Regions from separate parts of the Pseudoalteromonas sp. bablab_jr011 genome, predicted to be linked through region 2. Evidence: predicted binding sites of a transcription regulator. Region 2 holds the regulator's gene; the other holds the start of a gene.
What was found. Region 2 encodes LexA, which represses DNA repair genes until DNA is damaged. Its sites were predicted from a motif close to TACTGTATNNNNATACAGTA; they were not measured.
Positions count from the first base shown of each region.

Region 1: JIG41_RS18820 (SulA-like leucine-rich domain-containing protein) is a predicted target of LexA. The motif match lies at 1,663-1,682, and genes of this name have one in related genera.

Region 1 covers NZ_JACDWU010000302.1:25,638-35,997, forward strand. Annotated here, with positions in the region: gene JIG41_RS18805 (VC2046/SO_2500 family protein) at 1-52, shown strand, start outside; gene JIG41_RS18810 (DUF6172 family protein) at 211-510, shown strand; gene JIG41_RS18815 (YchJ family protein) at 682-1,161, opposite strand; gene JIG41_RS18820 (SulA-like leucine-rich domain-containing protein) at 1,202-1,639, opposite strand; gene JIG41_RS18825 (S9 family peptidase) at 1,941-3,866, opposite strand; gene JIG41_RS18830 (ATP-binding cassette domain-containing protein) at 4,014-4,604, shown strand; gene JIG41_RS18835 (DUF6136 family protein) at 4,613-5,698, shown strand; gene fadE (acyl-CoA dehydrogenase FadE) at 5,695-8,151, opposite strand; gene JIG41_RS18845 (class II glutamine amidotransferase) at 8,488-9,252, shown strand; gene JIG41_RS18850 (DUF3108 domain-containing protein) at 9,272-10,084, opposite strand; gene purN (phosphoribosylglycinamide formyltransferase) at 10,029-10,360, opposite strand, start outside.
Region 2 covers NZ_JACDWU010000283.1:53,634-63,993, forward strand. Annotated here, with positions in the region: gene JIG41_RS16435 (SCO family protein) at 1-48, opposite strand, end outside; gene cyoE (heme o synthase) at 45-953, opposite strand; gene JIG41_RS16445 (heme A synthase) at 963-1,952, opposite strand; gene JIG41_RS16450 (hypothetical protein) at 1,974-2,468, opposite strand; gene JIG41_RS16455 (SURF1 family protein) at 2,458-3,198, opposite strand; gene JIG41_RS16460 (DUF2909 domain-containing protein) at 3,213-3,524, shown strand; gene JIG41_RS16465 (cytochrome c oxidase subunit 3) at 3,424-4,299, opposite strand; gene JIG41_RS16470 (cytochrome c oxidase assembly protein) at 4,335-4,865, opposite strand; gene ctaD (cytochrome c oxidase subunit I) at 4,865-6,460, opposite strand; gene coxB (cytochrome c oxidase subunit II) at 6,460-7,602, opposite strand; gene lexA (transcriptional repressor LexA) at 8,146-8,763, opposite strand; gene JIG41_RS16490 (PaaI family thioesterase) at 8,937-9,374, shown strand; gene JIG41_RS16495 (hypothetical protein) at 9,378-9,758, opposite strand; gene JIG41_RS16500 (hypothetical protein) at 9,906-10,360, shown strand, end outside.

The DNA.
Region 1 (10,360 bases), on a different contig from region 2:
CAGCTTAACGGACGAGGCGATTCATCAGCCTTTGCAATTGGCAACTGCTTAATTAATTGAAATTGTCATACTCGCCTTGTACGCTACACTTACAAAGATAGGTAAATTGGTGCAAATCAGTAAAAAGTACAGCTAATTTTTTATGTGCTTGTTATAATGCGCCCAAATGGCTTTATGCCATTATCATTGAACCAAGTTATTAGGACTATAATGAAGAAAACATTCACGCTTAACCATGAGAAAATTAAATACCCTCGCATGGTTGATGCAGCTAAGCACGAAGTGAAGAAGTATTTAAAACGTGAGCGTAATAAAACTCTCCCAGAAGATGCCGATTACTGGGCATTTGATTGTAAATTTGGAGAGTCAGCTGACGACGCGAAAGTCGTTCATGTGGCGGAAATTAATAAATGCATTAGCGATATTGAAGCAAAAGGGCTTACATCGTTTTATGTCGAGATTCTAGCGCGTCCAGCACAACGCCAGTTACAAGAATTTGACGAAGAATAGTCGTTATAATTCATAGAATTTAAGAATGGGCCTTGAGGCCCATTTTTATTGTCTGAAATACAATGACATTATTGTGTGTTGATTTATATCACATGCCCACCACGCAACGGCTTTCCCTACAATGGCTAGTCAAGGTTTAGATTGGCTATATAAAAAGTGAATAGCCGTGATTTAAATTGCGTGACACTTTTTATATTTTTTGCCGCTACCGCAAGGGCATTCATCATTACGGCCAATTTTAATATCAGCAACGGGCGTTATTTCACCATCAAGGTAACGCCATAGTCCATCTTCTTTAATAAAACGCGATTTCTCGTGTAACTCACAATACAAGTTTTGGTAAAAGTAATTTGCTTTAAATTCTACAAAACCTTCTTGCTCGTTATATTCAGTATCTAAAACGCTTAGCTTGGTAAAACGACAGCTATTAGCAAAATCTTTGATTTCGCTAACAGGGTTAGCGGTTTGTTGGCTTTGTGCGTATGTTGTAAAGACATATTTTGCATCTTTTAAGGCATAAGCACTAAAGCGAGAACGCATAAGTTGTTCCGGCGTTTGCGCTTGGCTATCGCCTGCGTGCAAAGGTTGGCAGCAAAGCGAGAAATCTTGTTTGCTGCCACAAGGACAAAGGGAGTGTGTGAGTGATGTCATAACAACTTACCTAAAACAATAAATTGCTATTTTAGCAAGCCTATTGTGGCTGCGGTACTAAATTGTTTAATGGGTTGCTTTTGGTGAAGCAGTAAAACTTTGCAGATGCATGTTCTAAATTAAGAGTCATAGAATCTAGTTGATTGTTGCTGACAATATCTGTCCAGGTGATCACTGCGGCAAAGTTACCGTTGTGCAGCGCCGAACTTAACACATATTCAAGATTCACAAGGTGCTTTTGTCTGATCACTAACAGTTTACTGGTGTCGATTGAACATGAATCGAGTAATGCTTTACTTGGCACATGATCAGGTGCAATTAACAATGTCCACGCACTTTGGCTGTTATAGTGATGTAATACCTTTAATAGCTCAAATGTTGCTGAAATTTCGTCTTCAATTTGAATTAAATTAACCGACGCTTTGTCGTTATCTTGTTGATAGCTTTTAACGGTTCTTAAGGTAATTGGCTGTAACATAACTTTCACTCACTGGTTGTTTATACAGTATGTGTATACAGTAGTTTATACAGTGTTTTTGCGCAAGTGTTTTTTTGCTATTTTTTTAACCAATTATTCAGTTTTTAATAATTTTAAAAAATTAAATCTTTAAAAACAATTGGTTATTTTGTTTCTTTGCAGTGTGATATTTTGTTAAAAATGGATGAAATAATATATACAGTGTTTTATATCGAAGTTTATACAGTAGTTTGTATGCAGGATATTTGAGGTTTATACAGGTGTTTTGATAAAGAAGCCGGTGTACACCGGCTTCTAAAATTTAGTTTTTCAAGTACGTATTTAAAAACTCAAGGTACGCGTTTGATGCTTTGATACGGTTTTCTTTTTTAGTAAAACCATGACCTTCGTCATCGAACAACACGTATTCTACGGGGACACCATTCGCTTTTACTGCGGCAACAAGCTCATCACTCTCAACTTGCAATACACGAGGGTCGTTTGCACCTTGAATAACCATCAGTGGTTTCGTAATGTTTTTAGCATGGAAGAGGGGAGATATCGCTCGATGGCGTTCGCCATCAGTTGCAGGGTCACCCATTTCATCGTACAGCGCTTTTTTAAAGCTTTCCCACCAAGGTGGTATAGAGTTTAATGTTCTTACCCAGTTAGTTACGCCAAAAATATTAATACCTACTTTAAATTCTTCAGGTTCGAAAGCCAGCGCCGCTGCCGTCATAAAGCCACCGTAACTGCCACCCATAATGCCAATTTTATCAGCATCAACCCAGTCTAAGCTCTGTAAGTGCTTTTTCCCGTAGACAATATCTTGCAAATCGTCTGTACCATGCTTTTTATCATCTAAATGGAAAAAAGTTTTACCATAGCCAGAGCTACCGCGATTGTTTACAGCAAATATAGCATAGCCATGATTAACTAAGTTCTGCTGCATTGCGCTGTAACCTGTGCGGCTCTGGCCGCCCGGACCACCATGCACCCACACTAGAGCAGGCACTTTATTATTACTATTAGCCTGTTTGGGCTTATATAAAACGCCAGGGATTTCTAAACCGTCAAAGCTTTTAAAACGCACAATCGTGCTTTCAACGAGATCATTTTGATCAATTGCATCGCTTAAAGTATGGGTCAGTTTTTTTGCTTTCGTTTCGCCTAATTGCCAAACAAATAAGTTACTTGGCGAGGTATCTGAATTTAGGTAAAACGCCATGCTCTTTTCATCAGCTGAAAAGCTTACACCACGTAAATTGCCCGGGGGCAAGGCAGGCATATCGATTTGTTTATTGGTTTTTGTGTCAATGATTGTCACTTTAGTACTGGCATCAGCATTAACCCCACTTACTTGGTAACGCCCTGATTTTGAGAAGTAAATAAAGCTGACATCCCAGTCATCTTTTAGGGCGGGGCTGTGCTCACCTGTCGTTAAGTCATAGCGCCAAACCTGTGAAAATTCACCTTTTGCATCGGTCGAGTAATACAGAGACTTGCTGTCTTTTGAGAATGTTTCAGGGCCATATTGCGCTTCATTATCATGACGAGTGATTAGCTCAGGTTTGAGCGTTTTTTTCATTGTATCGAGAATGAACACATCACTGTCTTTATTAGAGTTATTTTTTGATAAGGCAATAAAGCGGCCATCAGGGCTAATCGCCCCGACATCTAGACCAAGAGTATTTTGATAAACAGGTGTTATTTCATAGCGTGAACTGTCTACGCGATATAAATCCATAAACTTAGGATCGCGTTGATTACTCGTTATAAAAAAGTGTTTGCCATCGTCTGTAAAGCCCGCAAAGCTGGCACGAGTTTCATCGCCAGGAGTCAGGTCTTTGACAGTGCCGTCTGTCTCACGTACATAAATATGATAGCGCTCGTTCCCGCCTGAGTCCTTGGTAAATAATACGCGCTCATCGTTTGGAAAATAGCGAACAGCATAGGTGCTGTCTTCAAAGTTTGTTAAACGTTTTTTGTTCGCTGTTTTAATATCAATTTCGTAGAGGCTATAGATGCCGCTTTCATCACTGCTAACAAGGATTTTGTCACCTTTAGGTGAAAAGCTGCTGCCCATAATTGAAGTGGTATCAAAAAATGTTTCAGCGTCATACTGTTTAATAGTGTGTTCTTGTTGCTGACTAATTGCGCTGGTGGTCGTTTGGTTTGATTGTGAACATCCTGCTAATGCAAGGCTTAATGCACACGCAATAGTTGCTAGTTGAAAACTCGGTTTCATTTTAATTATTCCTTATTATTTTTCCGTTATTGAGTCTTACTTGTTCAATATATAAACGCAAGTTTTGCAGCTAAATAATTGTTACAAAGCATGTAACTTTTTAGGGACATTGCTGTGTTACAATTTAAATTTCGCAAAGGAATGGCAATGATAGAAATAAAAAATCTCAATAAGCGTTTTGCTACAGCAACCGTGTTCGAAAATTATAATAAGCAATTTAACAGTAAGAAAATGTGCTTACAGGCGAGCAATGGGAGTGGCAAAACCACGTTACTGATGATAATTGCTGGCCTTGAAAAATCACAGTCGGGGCAAATAATGTATGCTAATAAACAGCATAGTTCACCACAAAAGTATGTGGCTATTGCCAGCGATCGCATTTGTTTACCTGATTTTTTAACGGCTCAGCAAATTATTCAACTGACCTGTAAAGCCTTAAATGTGCCTGCGCCAATTGACCTTATTAACGGATTTAAGTTCAGCGAACACTTACACACCCGTTTTAGTGCATTATCGACAGGCAATCAAAAAAAATGCCAGCTTATAATCACGTTTATGAAGCGGGCGCCTTATTTGCTTTTAGATGAGCCGAGTGCAGCACTTGACCAAGCAAGTATCCATTATTTACTAAATTTGCTTGATAACTATTTAAGTGATAAACCCGATGGGCAAATCATTTTAACCAGCCACGAGCCAGATGTGTTTTTACACCAAGGCTTTGAGTGTACGCCATTATGATAGAGAGCTTGTCACGTTATAATGCATTAATGAGCTACCGCTATTTAGCATATACAACTGCACTTAAGAACTTACTGGCGCAGCTTAAAAACTTTGGTTTGTTGTTTGCGTTAGTGCTTGGGCCTGCGGTTTTAGGCATCGCGCTGTTGTTATTTTTGGGGCTGGGTAAAATTGTAGACAGCCATGAACATGCCCGTTTTAGCGCCCAGTTAGCTTTGCTCTATCTGGCACTGCAAGCCGTTATGTTATGGGCTGTTGCTCCTGCTATAACAAACTCAGAAAATAGAGCCTTTCAAGCACATATCTTTAAGCCTGCTTGGCTAATTTTAATCGACTGTAAGCTTTTACTACTCAGTAATGTGTGGTTAATGGCAAGCTTATTGATAGCCGTTGACCTTCGTCTTCAGCAATGGTTGCAGGTTCCTCATTTTATTCTATTTATGCTGTTGCAGTGGCTGTGCGGTTTAATGGTAATTTATAGACCTTATTCGCTATTTTATGGTTTTTTAGCGTGTAGTATTCTGGTTCTTTTACCGTTTAGTTTAGATTCCTTACACTACCATAGCGGCTTTTTAATTGGTTTTATGGGGAGTTTATTTTTTCCTAACATGAACCTCAGTCACAAACGTGTGGTTAGTTCACTCACTTCATTTTGGATTAGTTACTTTTTGGAGCACAGCTGGAGTGTAATTTGGCGAAGTGCTTTGTTTACTGCAAGCCTATTAGCCGCAGTGCAACTAGTTGAAATTCGTAGCGACTTTAATCATGCGATACAGGTTATGGTGTTGGCAAACTGTGTATTACTAAGTAGTTCATTACAGTTTGATTGCTTTGCAGTGCTTCAAAAATACCGAATGTTTTTTCAAACAAATGGTCAGTACAGACGGTTTTATTTAAGTCATTTTATACCCAGTTTACTGTTTTATGGTGCAGCGACATTGGCGGCAATGCTTTTGTTAAATGTTTTACAATGGCCGCTGGTGGCTTTGGCTGCTGTGTGGTGCTTTTTACAGCAGCTTTTAGCGCAAAAAAAACCAGCGCATTTTGCGCTGGTTTGGTGTGTTATAACAATTGGAATAGCGTTAATTGCTTAAGCTGCATCAGCTTTGCTGTTATTTCCGCTACGTGCAGCTTTACCTGCAACGAGGTCAGCTGGGTCAAAATCGTCTACGTTAATTACATCGAGACGAGCTTTTTCAACAGCAGCTAATTTATCAGCTTCGGCTTGGCTTAAAATGCCTGCTTCAAGGCCCATTTGTGCCACTTTATCAAGTTGGAAGAAAGGCAGTTTTACACCTTTTTCGCGGCATACTTTATCAAATAATGGTTCAACTTCTAGTACGTCTTTAAGCGTTTGCTCTTGACGGCCCACTAAGTTAAGTGGCTCATTTTTAAGGTATACATAACTTGCTAAACGGTTACGTGTTTCGCTAGGTACTTGTAATAAGTGTGCGAGTTTGTGCTCAAGCTTATCTGTTGGCTTGCGTACTGGGCGACCAAATGGGAATAACATGATTTTAAGCATCGCACGAAGCGCAGCAGACGGCATGTTATTAATTAAGTCAGCCAGTGCACGTTGGCAGTGATAAAGGTGATCTTGGCAGCTCCATTGAACAAGCGCAAAATCTTCTTTTTTACGGCCTTCGTCGTTGTAACGTTTAAGTGTTGCAGACACTAGGTATAAGTAGCTTAGTAAGTCACCTAAACGTGCTGAGATACGCTCTTTACGTTTTAATGAGCCACCAAACACAGCCATGCTGATGTCAGACATTAATGCAAGTGAAGCACTAAAACGTGACGCTACGCGGTAAAACTCTGCGGTTTCATCTTTGTACGGCGTACTTGTAAAGCGCGCACCGGTGAATGCTAACCACTTAGTACGTACTAGGTTCGAAATGGTAAAACCAATATGACCCATAAGTGCTTTGTCGAATACTGCAAGTGCTTCTTCGCGGTCTTCAATCGAGCATGCACCTAGTTCAGTAAGTACGAACGGATGACAACGAATTGCACCTTGACCATAAATGATCATGTTACGCGTAAGAATGTTTGCACCTTCAACTGTTATTGCAATTGGCGCACCTTGGTAACCACGGCCTAAATAATTGTTTGGACCAAGCATAATGCCTTTACCACCGTGAACATCCATGCCGTGAATGGTTGCTTCACGCATTTGTTCTGTTAAGTGGTATTTAATGATAGCTGATACCACTGACGGCTTTTCACCAAGGTCAACGGCACCGGTCGACATGCTGACTGCGGCATCAGAGCTGTAGGCATAACCTGCAAGTTTTGCGAGTGACTCTTCAACCCCTTCCATTTGACCGATAGGTAAACGGAATTGACGACGAATGCGGCTGTATGAACCAGTAGCAAGTGCGATGGTTTTAATTCCACCCGTTGAATTAGACGGCAAGGTGATTGCGCGGCCTACCGATAAGCATTCAACCAACATACGCCAGCCTTGGCCAGCCATTTTAGGGCCACCAATGATGTAATCTAGTGGAACGAAAATATCTTTACCGCGAGTAGGACCATTTTGGAATGGAACATTTAGCGGGAAGTGACGACGACCAATTTCAACCCCAGGGGTGTCTGTTGGGATGAGCGCACAAGTAATACCTGGCTCTTTGTCATCACCTAATAAACCGTCTGGATCTTGTAATTTAAAAGCAAGACCAAGCACTGTCGCAACAGGTGCAAGGGTAATGTAACGTTTATTCCATGTTAGGCTAATACCTACCACTTCTTCACCATTCCACTGACCTTTACATACGACACCGTAATCAGGAATAGCACTCGCGTCTGAACCGGCTTCAGGTGAGGTTAGGGCGAAACATGGAATTTCTTGACCACTTGCTAAGCGTGGTAAGTAATGATCTTTTTGCTCTTTAGTACCATAGTGCTGAAGCAGCTCACCTGGACCTAACGAGTTAGGCACACCAACAATTGAAGAAAGTAGTGTTGATTTACTCGTAAGCTTTTGCAGTACGCATGATTGTGCAAACGCAGAAAACTCTAAACCGCCGTATTCTTTTTTGATGATCATGGCAAAGAATTTATTATCTTTTAGATATTGCCAAACATCTTGTGGTAAATCGGTTAATTCATGAGTTGCGTGCCAATCATCAAGCATGCCACATACTTCTTCAACAGGACCATCAATAAAGGCTTGCTCTTCAATGGTTAGTTTGGGTACTGGGTATTGATGTAATTTATTCCAGTCAGGACGGCCGCAGAATAGATCTGCTTCCCACCATGTTGTACCGGCATCGATTGCTGATTTTTCTGTATCCGACATTGTCGGAGTGACTTTTTTAAATGCAGCAAAAATAGGCTTGATAATGTATTGTTGACGAATGCTAGTCACAGAAAGTGGCACAGCAATTAATAAGAATAGTAGCCAACTAATTGCGCCAAACGCGCCAGCAAAAGTGCCAACAAGTAATGTCGCAATGGCAATACCTAAGCAGGTATTCCAGCTTGCTCTGTGGTAACTCGCAATACTAAGCAGCACGAGTAAACCAAGTAAAAATAAGAGAGTCATTGATTATTCCTTAATAGAGGTCAGACCACCTCTCTTAGAGTAGCGCTAGAAACGCTAATTATCAAGAGGGGGACACGGATAAAACTAATTTTACCTGTTCATTTTTTTACAGTGTAAACCATGATGAGCAGACAACCAGATTGGCGTTTAGGTTTATTATTGCGATTTAATAAATAATAATGTTGATAAAAGTAAAAATTTAGCGTGTTCAACCAGATAGTTAATAAAATACAAATAGGGTAGTTGCTAATAGTGTCGCTATGTTTAACAATAACTGCTGGCACAGCTTCGCTATTAATGCCATTCCTTCATTTAGTTTTATAGGTAAAGAGTTCTATGTGTGAGTTGCTTGGCATGTCTGCCAATGTACCAACGGATATTTGTTTTAGTTTTTCAGGCTTATTAGAACGTGGCGGTAACACCGGACCACATAAAGATGGCTGGGGCATTACTTTTTATGAAGGAAAAGGCTGCCGTACGTTTAAAGATCCTGAGCCAAGCTGCCAATCTGAGATTGCGAAGCTTGTTAAAGCGTATCCTATAAAGAGTATTTCGGTTATTAGTCATATTCGTCAGGGCAATCGTGGCCGCGTGTGTCTTGAAAATACACACCCATTCACGCGTGAATTATGGGGCCGCGAAATTACTTACGCACATAATGGTCAGTTGTCTAATTATCATGACTTAAAGCCTGATTACTATCGGCCAGTTGGCAACACCGACAGTGAACTGGCTTTTTGCTGGCTACTCGATAAAATTCGTGAAAAGTACCCTAAGCGCCCATCCAACATGGCGTCGGTTTTCCGTTATGCCGCAAAACTCGCCCATACTCTGCGAGAAAAGGGGGTGTTTAATATGCTATTAACGGATGGCGTGTATGTGTTGGCTTATTGTACTAATAATCTGCATTGGATCACCCGTCGTGCGCCGTTTGGCAAAGCCACATTAATTGATGCTGATATGGTGGTTGATTTTCAAAAAGAAACCACACCGAATGATGTGGTTACTGTCATTGCAACCCGACCACTTACCCACGATGAGCGCTGGCAAAAAATGGAACCAGGTGAGTTCGTGCTATTTAAAATGGGTGAGAAAATATAACGATAACATCGAAGCGCTTTTACGGCGCTTCGTTACTCATTTCTTGCTTAACCGCAGGCGGTGTACTCACAGGTGCTGTTACTGTGAATGAGTTAAGTTGTACTTCAAACTGTTCCACGCCTTTTTCGCCTTTCCACATACGCACTAACATGTAATCCATTTCGGGAGCAAACCAAGCAAGAGCTTGACGTTTATCGTTATCGTATAAGCGTTTTACTTTAATGGCTTCAATATTGCCGATTGGTAAAGAAATCATTTCGGTGCCAATGACTTCAAAGTCGTAGCTACGCAGATTTCCTTTTTTATCTACTAGTGGGTATGAAAGCTGGGTTTTACCTTGCTTTAACTCTTCGCGCACTTGAACTTGGTACGACAGAGAGTCTTGAAAATCATCTGACCAATCAAATTTTAGCGGGTATTTACTTTGATTACTGTTCACTTGCTTTTGTGCAGCATCAAATTTTAATGTGTACTCTTTATCAGGTCCTGTACCAGAGCGCTCCATTGTGTAGCTTAAAGGCGATACTTTTTGATCTTGATAGGTAAATTTTGAAGTTTCTTTTCGTGAATCAGAAAATATCATCCATTCGATTTCACTATGATAAGTTAGCACATAGCTATCGTTGGCTGTTTTTTTAAGTTCGCGTACTGCTTTACCATGGGTTTCGCCTTTACGAAGTACATCGTATTTGGCTTGGTATTGAGTGAGATCGCCAGCTAAAACACTGGTAGGAAGTAATAAAGTGCCCACACACGCGAGTAGGGCACTTAAATTTTTATTCTGGGTAGTGCGCGCCGTGTGCAGGAAGTTGTTTTTCGTCAAAAACTGCATAATCTGCTTCCATCTTGAGTCGTTGTTCACTGAACCACTTGACCACCAATGGATAGATTATATGTTCTTGCTGATGAACACGTTGTGCGAGTGTCTCTGCGGTATCGTTTTCGAGTACCGGCACTTTGGCTTGAAGAACAACGGGACCGCCGTCTAGCTCTTCTGTGACAAAGTGAACACTAACGCCATGAACGTCATCTTTTGCATCTATCGCTCGTTGGTGGGTATTCAGCCCTTGGTACTTAGGCAACAAAGAAGGGTGAATGTTCAACATTT
Region 2 (10,360 bases):
TAAAAAAAACACCACTCCCAAACAAAGTGCCACTAAAAAACGCGTCATAAAAGCAACCATTTATCAATAAATAAGGCGATAAAGAGTAGCATTAAATGCACAATTGAAAAACGAAATAAGTCCATCGCGGTATCATCTTTCCCACCCAGTTTTAGCTTTAATGCTTTATAAACGAAAATGGCATTTAACGCACTTGCCGCCATTAAGTATATGCCCCCTGACATACCAATTAAATAAGGTAATACACACACCAATGCCAGTAAAACAGAGTAAGCGACCACACATGTTTTACAAAATTCGATACCATGAGTAACGGGTAACATCGGAATTTTTGCGCGCTCATAGTCACTTTTACGCGCAATCGCTAACGCCCAGAAGTGAGGCGGAGTCCAGGTAAAAATAATCATAACAAGTAGCCAAGGCGCTGCCGCCATATGACCCGTTTCAGACACCCACCCTAATAAGGGTGGCATAGCACCGGCCAGCCCCCCTATAACAATATTTTGGGGTGTGGCACGCTTTAAAAAAGAAGTGTAAATAAATGCATAACCCACTAACGCAAAAAGTGTCAGTATCGCCGTTAAGGTGTTTGCCCAAATGATCAACATCATAAAGCCTGCAGTACCAATAGCAGCTGCAAAACTTAAAGCATGTTGCTTGCTCAAACGCCCCTTAGCGACAGGACGGTGGCGAGTACGCGCCATCTTGCTATCAATTTCACTATCAACAACATGATTAATCACCGCAGCAGCGGCTGAGAGTAAACCTATACCCAACAAACTTGCCAATTGAACAAAAAGACCTCGCCCCATATCAGGAGCAAGTGCTAAACCAACCCATGCGGTGAGAACAAGCATCGCAACGACTTTAAATTTGCTAATCGCAAGATAGTCTTTTAACAACGCATGACCATGAGAAAATATTGATTTTTCAGTACGTAATGTTAAGGCCATTATCGCCTCCTAAGTTCTTGCTTTTAAGTGGAAACATAGTCTAACCATTGTTAATAACAACATGGCTGCCATTAAGTTATGAGCAAGCGCTACGCTTAAAGGGAAATGCCAATGAACAACCGCAAGGCCTAAACAGATTTGACACAGTAAGGCTATTAACACGGTGACCGTGCAATGCTTTATTTTTCGAGAATAAGAGTGCGAATAGATACGCCACATAATGAGTGCCAATACAACACAGGTAACAAGGGCCCAAATACGGTGTAATAAGTGAATAGACATACGTGCCTGCTGCGATAAAACACCATATTCATAAGTACTGTGTTCAAGTGGCAGTTGAAAAACGCTCTTTAACGAGAAAGGTTGAGCATAACTGCACAATGGCAACCCATTGCAGTGCGGTGCCGCATAATTAGCCGCAAGCCACCCTCCTAAGGCAATCTGAAGTATCAGGACGACTAAGCCAATCAAGGCTAATCGGTAATATGGCCGAGCTCCTGCATCCCCACCCACAATGGGTTTTGTGGTTAGCCTCAAGTACAACAAGAACACTAAAGACAAAATACTGAATCCCCCAAGCAAATGCCCCATCACCACTAATGGTTGTAAGTTCATGGTAACGGTCCACATACCTAGCGCGGCTTGAAATACCACTAACAAAAGGAGCAGTAACGTTAACTTAACTGGGGTAGTTGGGTATTGGCGTTTTAACCAAGCCAAAACAAACAAAGCCAAAATAAATAACCCAAGCGCACCGGCAAAATAACGATGGATCATTTCTTTCCACGCTTTTGCCGCTTCAAACATCATATCTGGGTAGTTTTGTTCAACATGTAGTAATGCTGTTTCGTGCTTTGGCACCGTTAAAAACCCATAGCAACCGGGCCAGTCCGGGCAGCCTAAACCTGCATCACTGAGCCGTGTATAAGCCCCCAGTCCAACGACTAACACCGACATAAAACACGTAATTAAGACTAAATATTTATAATTTTTATACATCTTTTGCATCCTTACTGAGCTTTAACTTGAACGCGCATAATTAAGTAGTTTTTTTAGATCTTTCAGTAACCCTTTTTGAATTAATCTGTTTTGTTCTGGCTCATCAGTGTAAGGATAGTGCAGTACCACCAAGCCCATATGATCGACCAAATATAAATCTCCCGCTTTAAGCGCTGAGTTTTCATCTAATTGTCGCCAACTAGTGGCTATATCTTGCTGATTTGTAAGAACGGCAACATCAACCTTTTGCTGATTCTTACCCAAGGCAATATGAAGGTTGTCTAAGCTGGCTAACTGGGCTTCACAAACCGAGTGACAGCTTTTTGGGTAGTTAAGCGCAATCGTCCATGGTTTCGGATCGCCCTGCTGCCAATTTGCAAGCTTTACTTCTGTTTCTAACAGCTCCCCGTAATTACTTGAACCGCTGGGCAGCCAATCAAGTTTCAATGCTGTATACGCTAACGCCAGTGGCACAAAGCAACATAGAGCAAATAAACTAAGTGGATTAACTTTCATTACGTCTCCTTCTCATCGCAAAATAAGCTATAACAACACAGGCCGCACCAATGAGCAGCCACTGCACAGCGTAGGCATAATGCTTGTCTGGCCCCATCACTACACTTTCGTAATGAGGAGTCGCTATGTCATCAGCTGCAAGGCGGTAGGCTAAAAACGGTTGCAGAGGTTGCGCTAGTTGACGACTAAAAATGTCTAAATCAATTGCTTGAATACGCTTAGGCCAGCCAGCTTCAGCGCCAATTTCATCTGCTAGCGTAAAGCCTTGCAGCTGACCTTGTTTGAGTTGCACTGTGGTAGATATGTGTGAAGGTTGAGGCCAATTTACGGTGGGGAGTTGACTACGATCAATCGGTGCCTTCAACCAGCCGAAATTAACAATGACAGGCGCTATATCATCATTAATTTTTACAGCAGCAAGTAGGTCGTATCCTACTTGTCCTTGGTAAATCTGATTATCTAACAGCCAATAACGCTGCGTATTGATGAGCCCATGCAAAGTCAGCTTTAAACCTGTTTTATCAACCTGATTAGGTAATAATTGAAATGCCTGCCAGTCCATTACACCTTGCTGTTCTGACTGCTCAAGCTGGCTTAATTGCTGTTGTTTTTGCTCACCACGTTGATACTGCCACACACTCAGCCGTAAACACACCAGCACCGCAAGTGACACAACGCAAATTGCAATAATTGAGCTAAGCTTTTGTTTACGCCTTAAAATCAACTGCATCTAGGAAACCTAAAATGATAAAAATCATCATTACACTGTTATTGTTATATATCGTGTTTAATCTGTTTCGGGCGCTATTTGTGATGATGTCTACTAAGCAACACTCGCGACCGATGTCTCACTATTTAGGTCGACGAGTGTTTTTCTCTGCCATGGTACTGATCATCATTATTGCGGCATTAAAACTGGGCTTTATTCACACTAACCCATCGCCAATTCATAACGCTACAGCACGTACACAAATACAAATAAACACAACCACACCACGTCAACAAAGTGCCAGTACCAAGCCGCAGCTTGAAAGGCAAAATGCTTTTCACTGGTAAAGTGACCTTTAAAAATTCGCAGCAGTACCACAAATAAAATAATTGTCCCTAAGGTCACATGCATGCCGTGAAAGCCGGTCAGCAAAAAGAAGGTATTGCCATACACTCCCGCATCAAGGGTTAGACCCAAGTCTTGGTATGCATGCATATACTCATAAACTTGCAGAGCCAAAAACACCACACCAAGCAACACAGTGAGTGATAAGAACGTTTTGAGTGCCCCCCGCTTATTGTTTTCTATGGCAACATGCGCAAAGTGGATAGTGACCGATGAAGTTAATAGAATAAGGGTATTAATCAGCGGTAAGCCTTGCCAACCCATTGCTTGTGTTGTCTCTCCCGCAGGGGTTGTCAACAATGGCCATACGGCCTCAAATGAAGGCCAAAGTACCTCGTTGGTCATGGCATTATTCCCCGCACCACCTAACCAAGGTACCGAGATCATGCGGGCGTAAAATAATGCCCCAAAGAACGCCATAAAAAACATCACTTCAGAAAAAATAAACCAACTCATACCTTGTCTGAATGAGCGATCCATTTGTGCTGAATATAAGCCTTTGTGCGACTCTTCAATCACGTTTTTAAACCAACTAAAAACCATATATATGAGGATCGCAATACCAAGATATAAGACGAACTGACCACTGCTTCCTTCGCCGTTTACTTGCATTACAGTGAGGCCTGCGCCTACTGCAATTAAAAACATTGCGACAGCCCCAACAATTGGCCAAGGACTCTCGGCTGGCACATAATATTTTTCGTAATTTTGATTCATTTTGTTTGCTCCTAATTAGCAATTAGCTTGGCGGCTTAATCGTTCTTGGCCACAACTTGCCCGCTAATATCAAACACGGTGTACGACAATGTTAGCTCTTCCACGTCATCGGGTAGTTCAGTATCAACATAAAACAGTAAAGTGAATTCCACTTCTTCTCCTGCTTTTAACGGCTGTTGATCAAAACAAAAACAAGCAATTTTATGTAGATACTTTGCTGCTTTACCGGGTGAAACACTTGGGATAGCTTGCATTACCTTGTCAGTATTACTGGTATTTTTAGCACTAAACTTAACTTCTCGCATGGCGCCTGGCTGCACAGCGACGCTGTACTGCTCAGACTCCACTTTGAATGGGGCGCCACTTTGCGCATGAGTTGTAAAACTCACATCAACCTGACGTTCAGTATTTACATGCTCACTGACTTTGGCTTGTTCAAGTGAGGGTTTACCATTGAGGCCCGTAACATCACAAAACACGTCATAAAGCGGCACCAATGCGAAGGCAAATGCAAACATAGCTAAACATGCTAACAACAGCTTTTTAAGCAAAGGTGCGTGATTCATTACTTAATCTCCGGTGGCGTCTCAAAGGTGTGATACGGTGCTGGTGAGTCAACTTCCCACTCCAATCCTTCAGCGCCATCCCATACTTTAGCGGGGGCTTTTTCGCCGCCTCTGGCACACTTAAAGACCACTAAAACAAACAGCAGTTGCGATAAACCAAACGCAAACCCACCGATACTGATGATGGCATTGAAATCAGCAAATTGAAGTGCGTAATCTGGAATACGGCGGGGCATACCTGCAAGCCCCACAAAGTGCATTGGGAAAAACAGCACGTTAACGCTTACAAGCGATAACCAAAAGTGCCATTTAGCCAAGGTCTCGTTATACATATTGCCCGTCCACTTCGGCAGCCAATAATAGGCCCCAGCCATAATGGAGAACACAGCACCTGTAACTAATACATAATGGAAGTGGGCAACCACAAAGTAGGTGTCATGATACTGAAAATCGGCCGGTGTAATAGCAAGCATAAGCCCCGAAAAACCACCTAACGTAAATAACACAATAAAGGCGATTGCAAACATCATGGGTATTTCAAAGCTAATAGAGCCTCGCCACATTGTTGCCACCCAGTTAAACACTTTTACCCCAGTTGGCACCGAAATCAGCATCGTCGCGTACATAAAGAACAATTCGCCAGCAACCGGCATACCTGTCGTAAACATGTGGTGTGCCCAAACAATAAAGCTTAAGAGTGCTATTGATGAGGTTGCATACACCATGGACGCATAGCCGAATAATTTTTTGCGCGAAAAGGTCGGCACAATCGTTGAGATAATACCGAACGCCGGTAAGATCATAATGTAGACTTCAGGGTGACCAAAGAACCAGAAAATATGCTGGAACATCACCGGATCTCCGCCACCAGCAGCATCAAAAAAGCTGGTCGCAAAGTACTTATCGGTCAATACCATTGTCACGGCACCTGCCAGCACGGGCATAACAGCAATCAGTAAGAAAGCCGTGATCAGCCACGTCCATACAAATAGAGGCAGTTTCATCCATGTCATACCCGGCGCTCTAAGGTTTACAATTGTCACAATGACATTGATAGCGCCCATAATTGAGCTAATACCCATAATATGCACTGCAAACACAAACAGCGCGGTATTATCGTTACTGTAAGTCGTTGAAAGCGGTGCATAGAACGTCCAACCAAAAGCGGGACCACCACCGGGCATAAGCAGCGATGCCAATAAAATAAGGAAGGCAAAAGGTAAAATCCAAAAGCTCCAGTTGTTCATTCGTGGTAAGGCCATATCTGGCGCACCTATCATCATAGGTACCATCCAGTTTGCAAGCCCTGTAAAGGCGGGCATCACAGCCCCAAATACCATGATCAACCCATGTACTGTGGTCATTTGGTTAAAAAAGTGAGGATCAACCAATTGTAAACCAGGTTGGAATAATTCAGCACGGATCACCATAGCCATGGCGCCGCCAATTAAAAACATCGTCAACGAGAAGATCAGGTACAAACTACCTATGTCTTTATGGTTGGTTGTATATAACCAACGCTTGAAACCTTTCGCTGGATGATGGTGGTCGTGATGCGCATGCTCAGTGGCTTGCTCATTAATAACGTTACTCATTAGTTCGCCTCCGCTGCTGCATCAATTGCTGCTTGAATCTGACTCGGTTGAATGACATCACCGGTATTGTTACCCCACGCATTGCGTTTATAAGTGATGACTGCTGCAAGTTGTTTTATTGAAAGCTGTTTATCAAACGCTTGCATCGCTGTACCTGGCTTACCATGTAAAACAATATCAATATGATCGTTCACATCGCCCAACACGATTGGGCTGCCTTTTAAGGCTGGAAATACACCCGGCAATCCCATGCCAGTGGGCTGATGGCAGGCTGCGCAGCTGGCCATATAGACTTGTTCGCCTAAAACAACTAATTCATCTTTCGAAAGAGTTTGATCAAGTAATGCGGCATCTGCAGCAGCGGCTTGTTCTTTCGCTTGTTTTGCGTCTGCAAGCCAAGTCGCAAACTCATCTTCTGGCAATGCCTCAACAACCACCGGCATAAAACCATGGTCTTTACCACATAACTCTGCGCATTGACCGCGGTACATACCGGGCTCGTTAATGCGTGTCCATGCTTCATTTATAAAGCCGGGATTGGCATCTTTTTTCACGGCAAAATCAGGAACCCACCAAGAATGTATTACATCATCAGAGGTCATTAAAAAACGTACTTTTTTGTTGATTGGTAACACCAGAGGTTTGTCGACTTCGAGTAGGTAGTGCTCTGTTTTTTCGGCTTGATTATCTATTTGATCTTTCGGTGTCGCTAAAATCGAATAGAAAGCAATATCTTCTCCCATGTATTCATAGTGCCACTTCCACTGCGACCCTGTTACTTTGACTGTAATATCTGCTTTTGAAGCATCTTCCATGGCAATAAGCGTTTTGGTGGCAGGGATCGCCATAGCGATTAAGATCACAAATGGAATTGCAGTCCAAAGTATCTCAACCTTCGTGCTTTCATGGAATTGGGCAGGCTTTGCTCCTTTAGACTTACGATGATGTATCAAAGCCCAAAACATCACCGCAAATACGATGATGCCAATCACACAACAAATAATAAATATCGTCATATGTAATTCATAAACATTATTACTTATATCAGTGACACCTTTACGCATATTGAATTGGCTATTTGCCAAAGCAAGTTGCGGAAGTGCTACCAATATAAGCCACAAGGTGTAACGCAGTTTACCCATGTGACAGCTCCTTTTATTGCTATTGCAAGACGCAAAGCGAAAAGGCGTTACAGCTGGTGCCCATTCGTTTTTTTTATTGTTTAAATACCCAAACCAATCGATGGTTGATGTGTCATCTGCAAACAGCTTGGGTCTGTGTATCATCACGACGCAATGAACGACACACTCATTGTTTAACCCCCTTACACATTTGTTGTGTGTCTTTTTCGTAAATAGGTGTTAATACAATGTACTTAACCAATTAGTTAAAAAATGAGCAATAAGCAAGTTTTTGTGGTAATAAATGTTTATTTTGGTGCAAAAATAACAACTATAATCAGCGCGTTAATTAATACTTAAGGCAAGTATAAAAACTTAAAAAGAAAGGAAAACTGCGCCGTATAAGGCTTTATGTAGAAAGTAAGGGTTAACAAATCTTAGGTAAACGGTCAAAAACAAACAACGCACCAAATTGAATCAATTTGGTGCGTTGTTTCAAAAAAGTTTAGCAAAGCAGATAAAGAAATTACTCTGCTTGTAACGATTAACGCGTAATATAAAAAGCTACATCCAATCAGCGTTGCGAATAACCCCAACAGCTAAGCCTTCAATATTAAATGACTCATGCTCTAAGTCCACTTCAATCGGGGCAAACTCTTCATTTTCAGCATGCAAAAATACTTTACGTCCTGCTTTTTCTAAACGTTTTACAGTCACATCGTCATCGACACGTGCCACAACAACTTGGCCATTTTCTGCAACTTGCGTTTTGTGTACTGCCAGTAAGTCACCATCCATGATGCCAATGTCTTTCATACTCATGCCGTTAACTCGCAATAAGAAGTCTGCAGCGGGTTTAAACAATGCAGGGTCAACCTGACAATGGCTTTCTACATGCTCTTGCGCCAAAATAGGTTCACCCGCGGCAACACGCCCAATCAGTGGTAAGCCAAGCTGTTCTGGCTCGTCTTCTTCGACTAATTGAATGCCTCGGCTTGCTCCAGGCTTCATTTTAATCATGCCTTTTTTTGCCAGTGCTTTTAGATGCTCTTCAGCGGCATTGGCACTTTTAAATCCCAATGTTTGCGCTATTTCAGCACGCGTAGGTGGCATACCAGTGTCTTTAATAAATACTTTAATAAGTTCTAAAATTTGCGATTGGCGTTTTGTTAATGGGCGCATACAACTGGTTTTCCATACAGTACATTTAACTGTGAGTATATACAGTTATCTGAAAATCGCAAATTTAAATTCCCCTTCCTCTCATGATAAAAAACAAGCATTGAACGGTGGGGATAGATACCATATTGTATACCGATATTTCACTTAAGAAGTTAGTTTGCGAAGGAAACACAATGAGCATTTGGTATCAACCATTCACCCTCGAATTATGTAAAGAACTCGAACAGGGTATTACTGGGCAAGGCACATTAATGAAAACAATGGGCATTGAAATAACCGAAATCGGCGACGATTATTTAGTGGCCACTATGCCCGCTATTCCAGAGCATCATAACCCTATGGGGATGGTCCATGGTGGTGCTAATGTTGTTTTAGCAGAGACTGTAGCAAGTTATGCAGCCAATTTTGTGGTCGACTTCACCGCATATTATGCTGTTGGCCAAGAAATAAATGCCAATCACATTAAAGCCTCTCGAAAAGGCCTCTTAACAGCCACGGCAAAGCCACTGCACTTAGGTAAGCGAACATCTGTATGGGAAATTAAAATAACGAATGCGGCAGGTGAACTATGCTGCGTATCACGAATGACCGCAGCGGTAGTCAAGCGTTAGTGATTAACGCTCAACAGGATAAATAGTAATTTCGAGCCCTGCGCCAATCGCTGAAATACGTAATAAGGTGTCTGCGTGCAGGGCTTGATTAAAACATTTAGGTGAGTCACCCGACTCAAACCCAATATCAAAAGTACGCTTTGAGCAAGACAACCATTGCTTTAATGCATTGCGTGAGCACGACTCTATAAGTTCACATAATTGGTTGATAGCTTTATCTGGTGTGCCGATATCAGCCGCGGCTTCAATACGTGCTAATTGACGGTATTCATCTTGGTCGTAATGTAAAACCATGGCGTTTTTCTTTAAATCAGCTACCAGCGCACTCATATCGTGTTTTGATTCAAGTTCCAGATCTACATTTAAAAATTGAATTTCCGACATACTCTCGTTTTTACCCTCTATTGATATCTCTGAAACTTTAACTCAGTTTTGTACATAAACCAAATTTAGAATACAGTAAATGCTGCAAGAGCGTTGAGTCGCTCTGTCTATACCGCTGCCCAATAAAAAAATAATAAGAGGTAATCAATGAATAAGCGCGTATTTAAATATGCCCGTAAAGGGCATAAGTGGCTGGGTTACTTACTCGCCATACAACTCTTTTTTTGGTTATTAGGGGGCTTAGTAATGAGCTCAATACCCCTTCAAAAAGTACATGGTAAACATTTAGCCAATCGTAGCTTAGATAATCCATTTACCTTGCATGATTACCCCGCTTCTCTTGACCAAATAACCAAACAATTTCAGCAAATTGATAGCATTCAATACCGTCATTTTTTAACCACTCCCATCATCGAAGTGACGACTAATAAAGGCGTGTTTAACTTTGACGGTCAATCAGGTCGTGCTATGAGCACACCAACTAAAACTGAAATTATTGCCAATGCCAATGCACACTTACTCATCAAGGCGGATGTCGCGGGTGCGCAGTTACTAGAAAAAGGAGCGAGAGAAGTCGGTCACCGCTCCAATGTGTGGCAAGT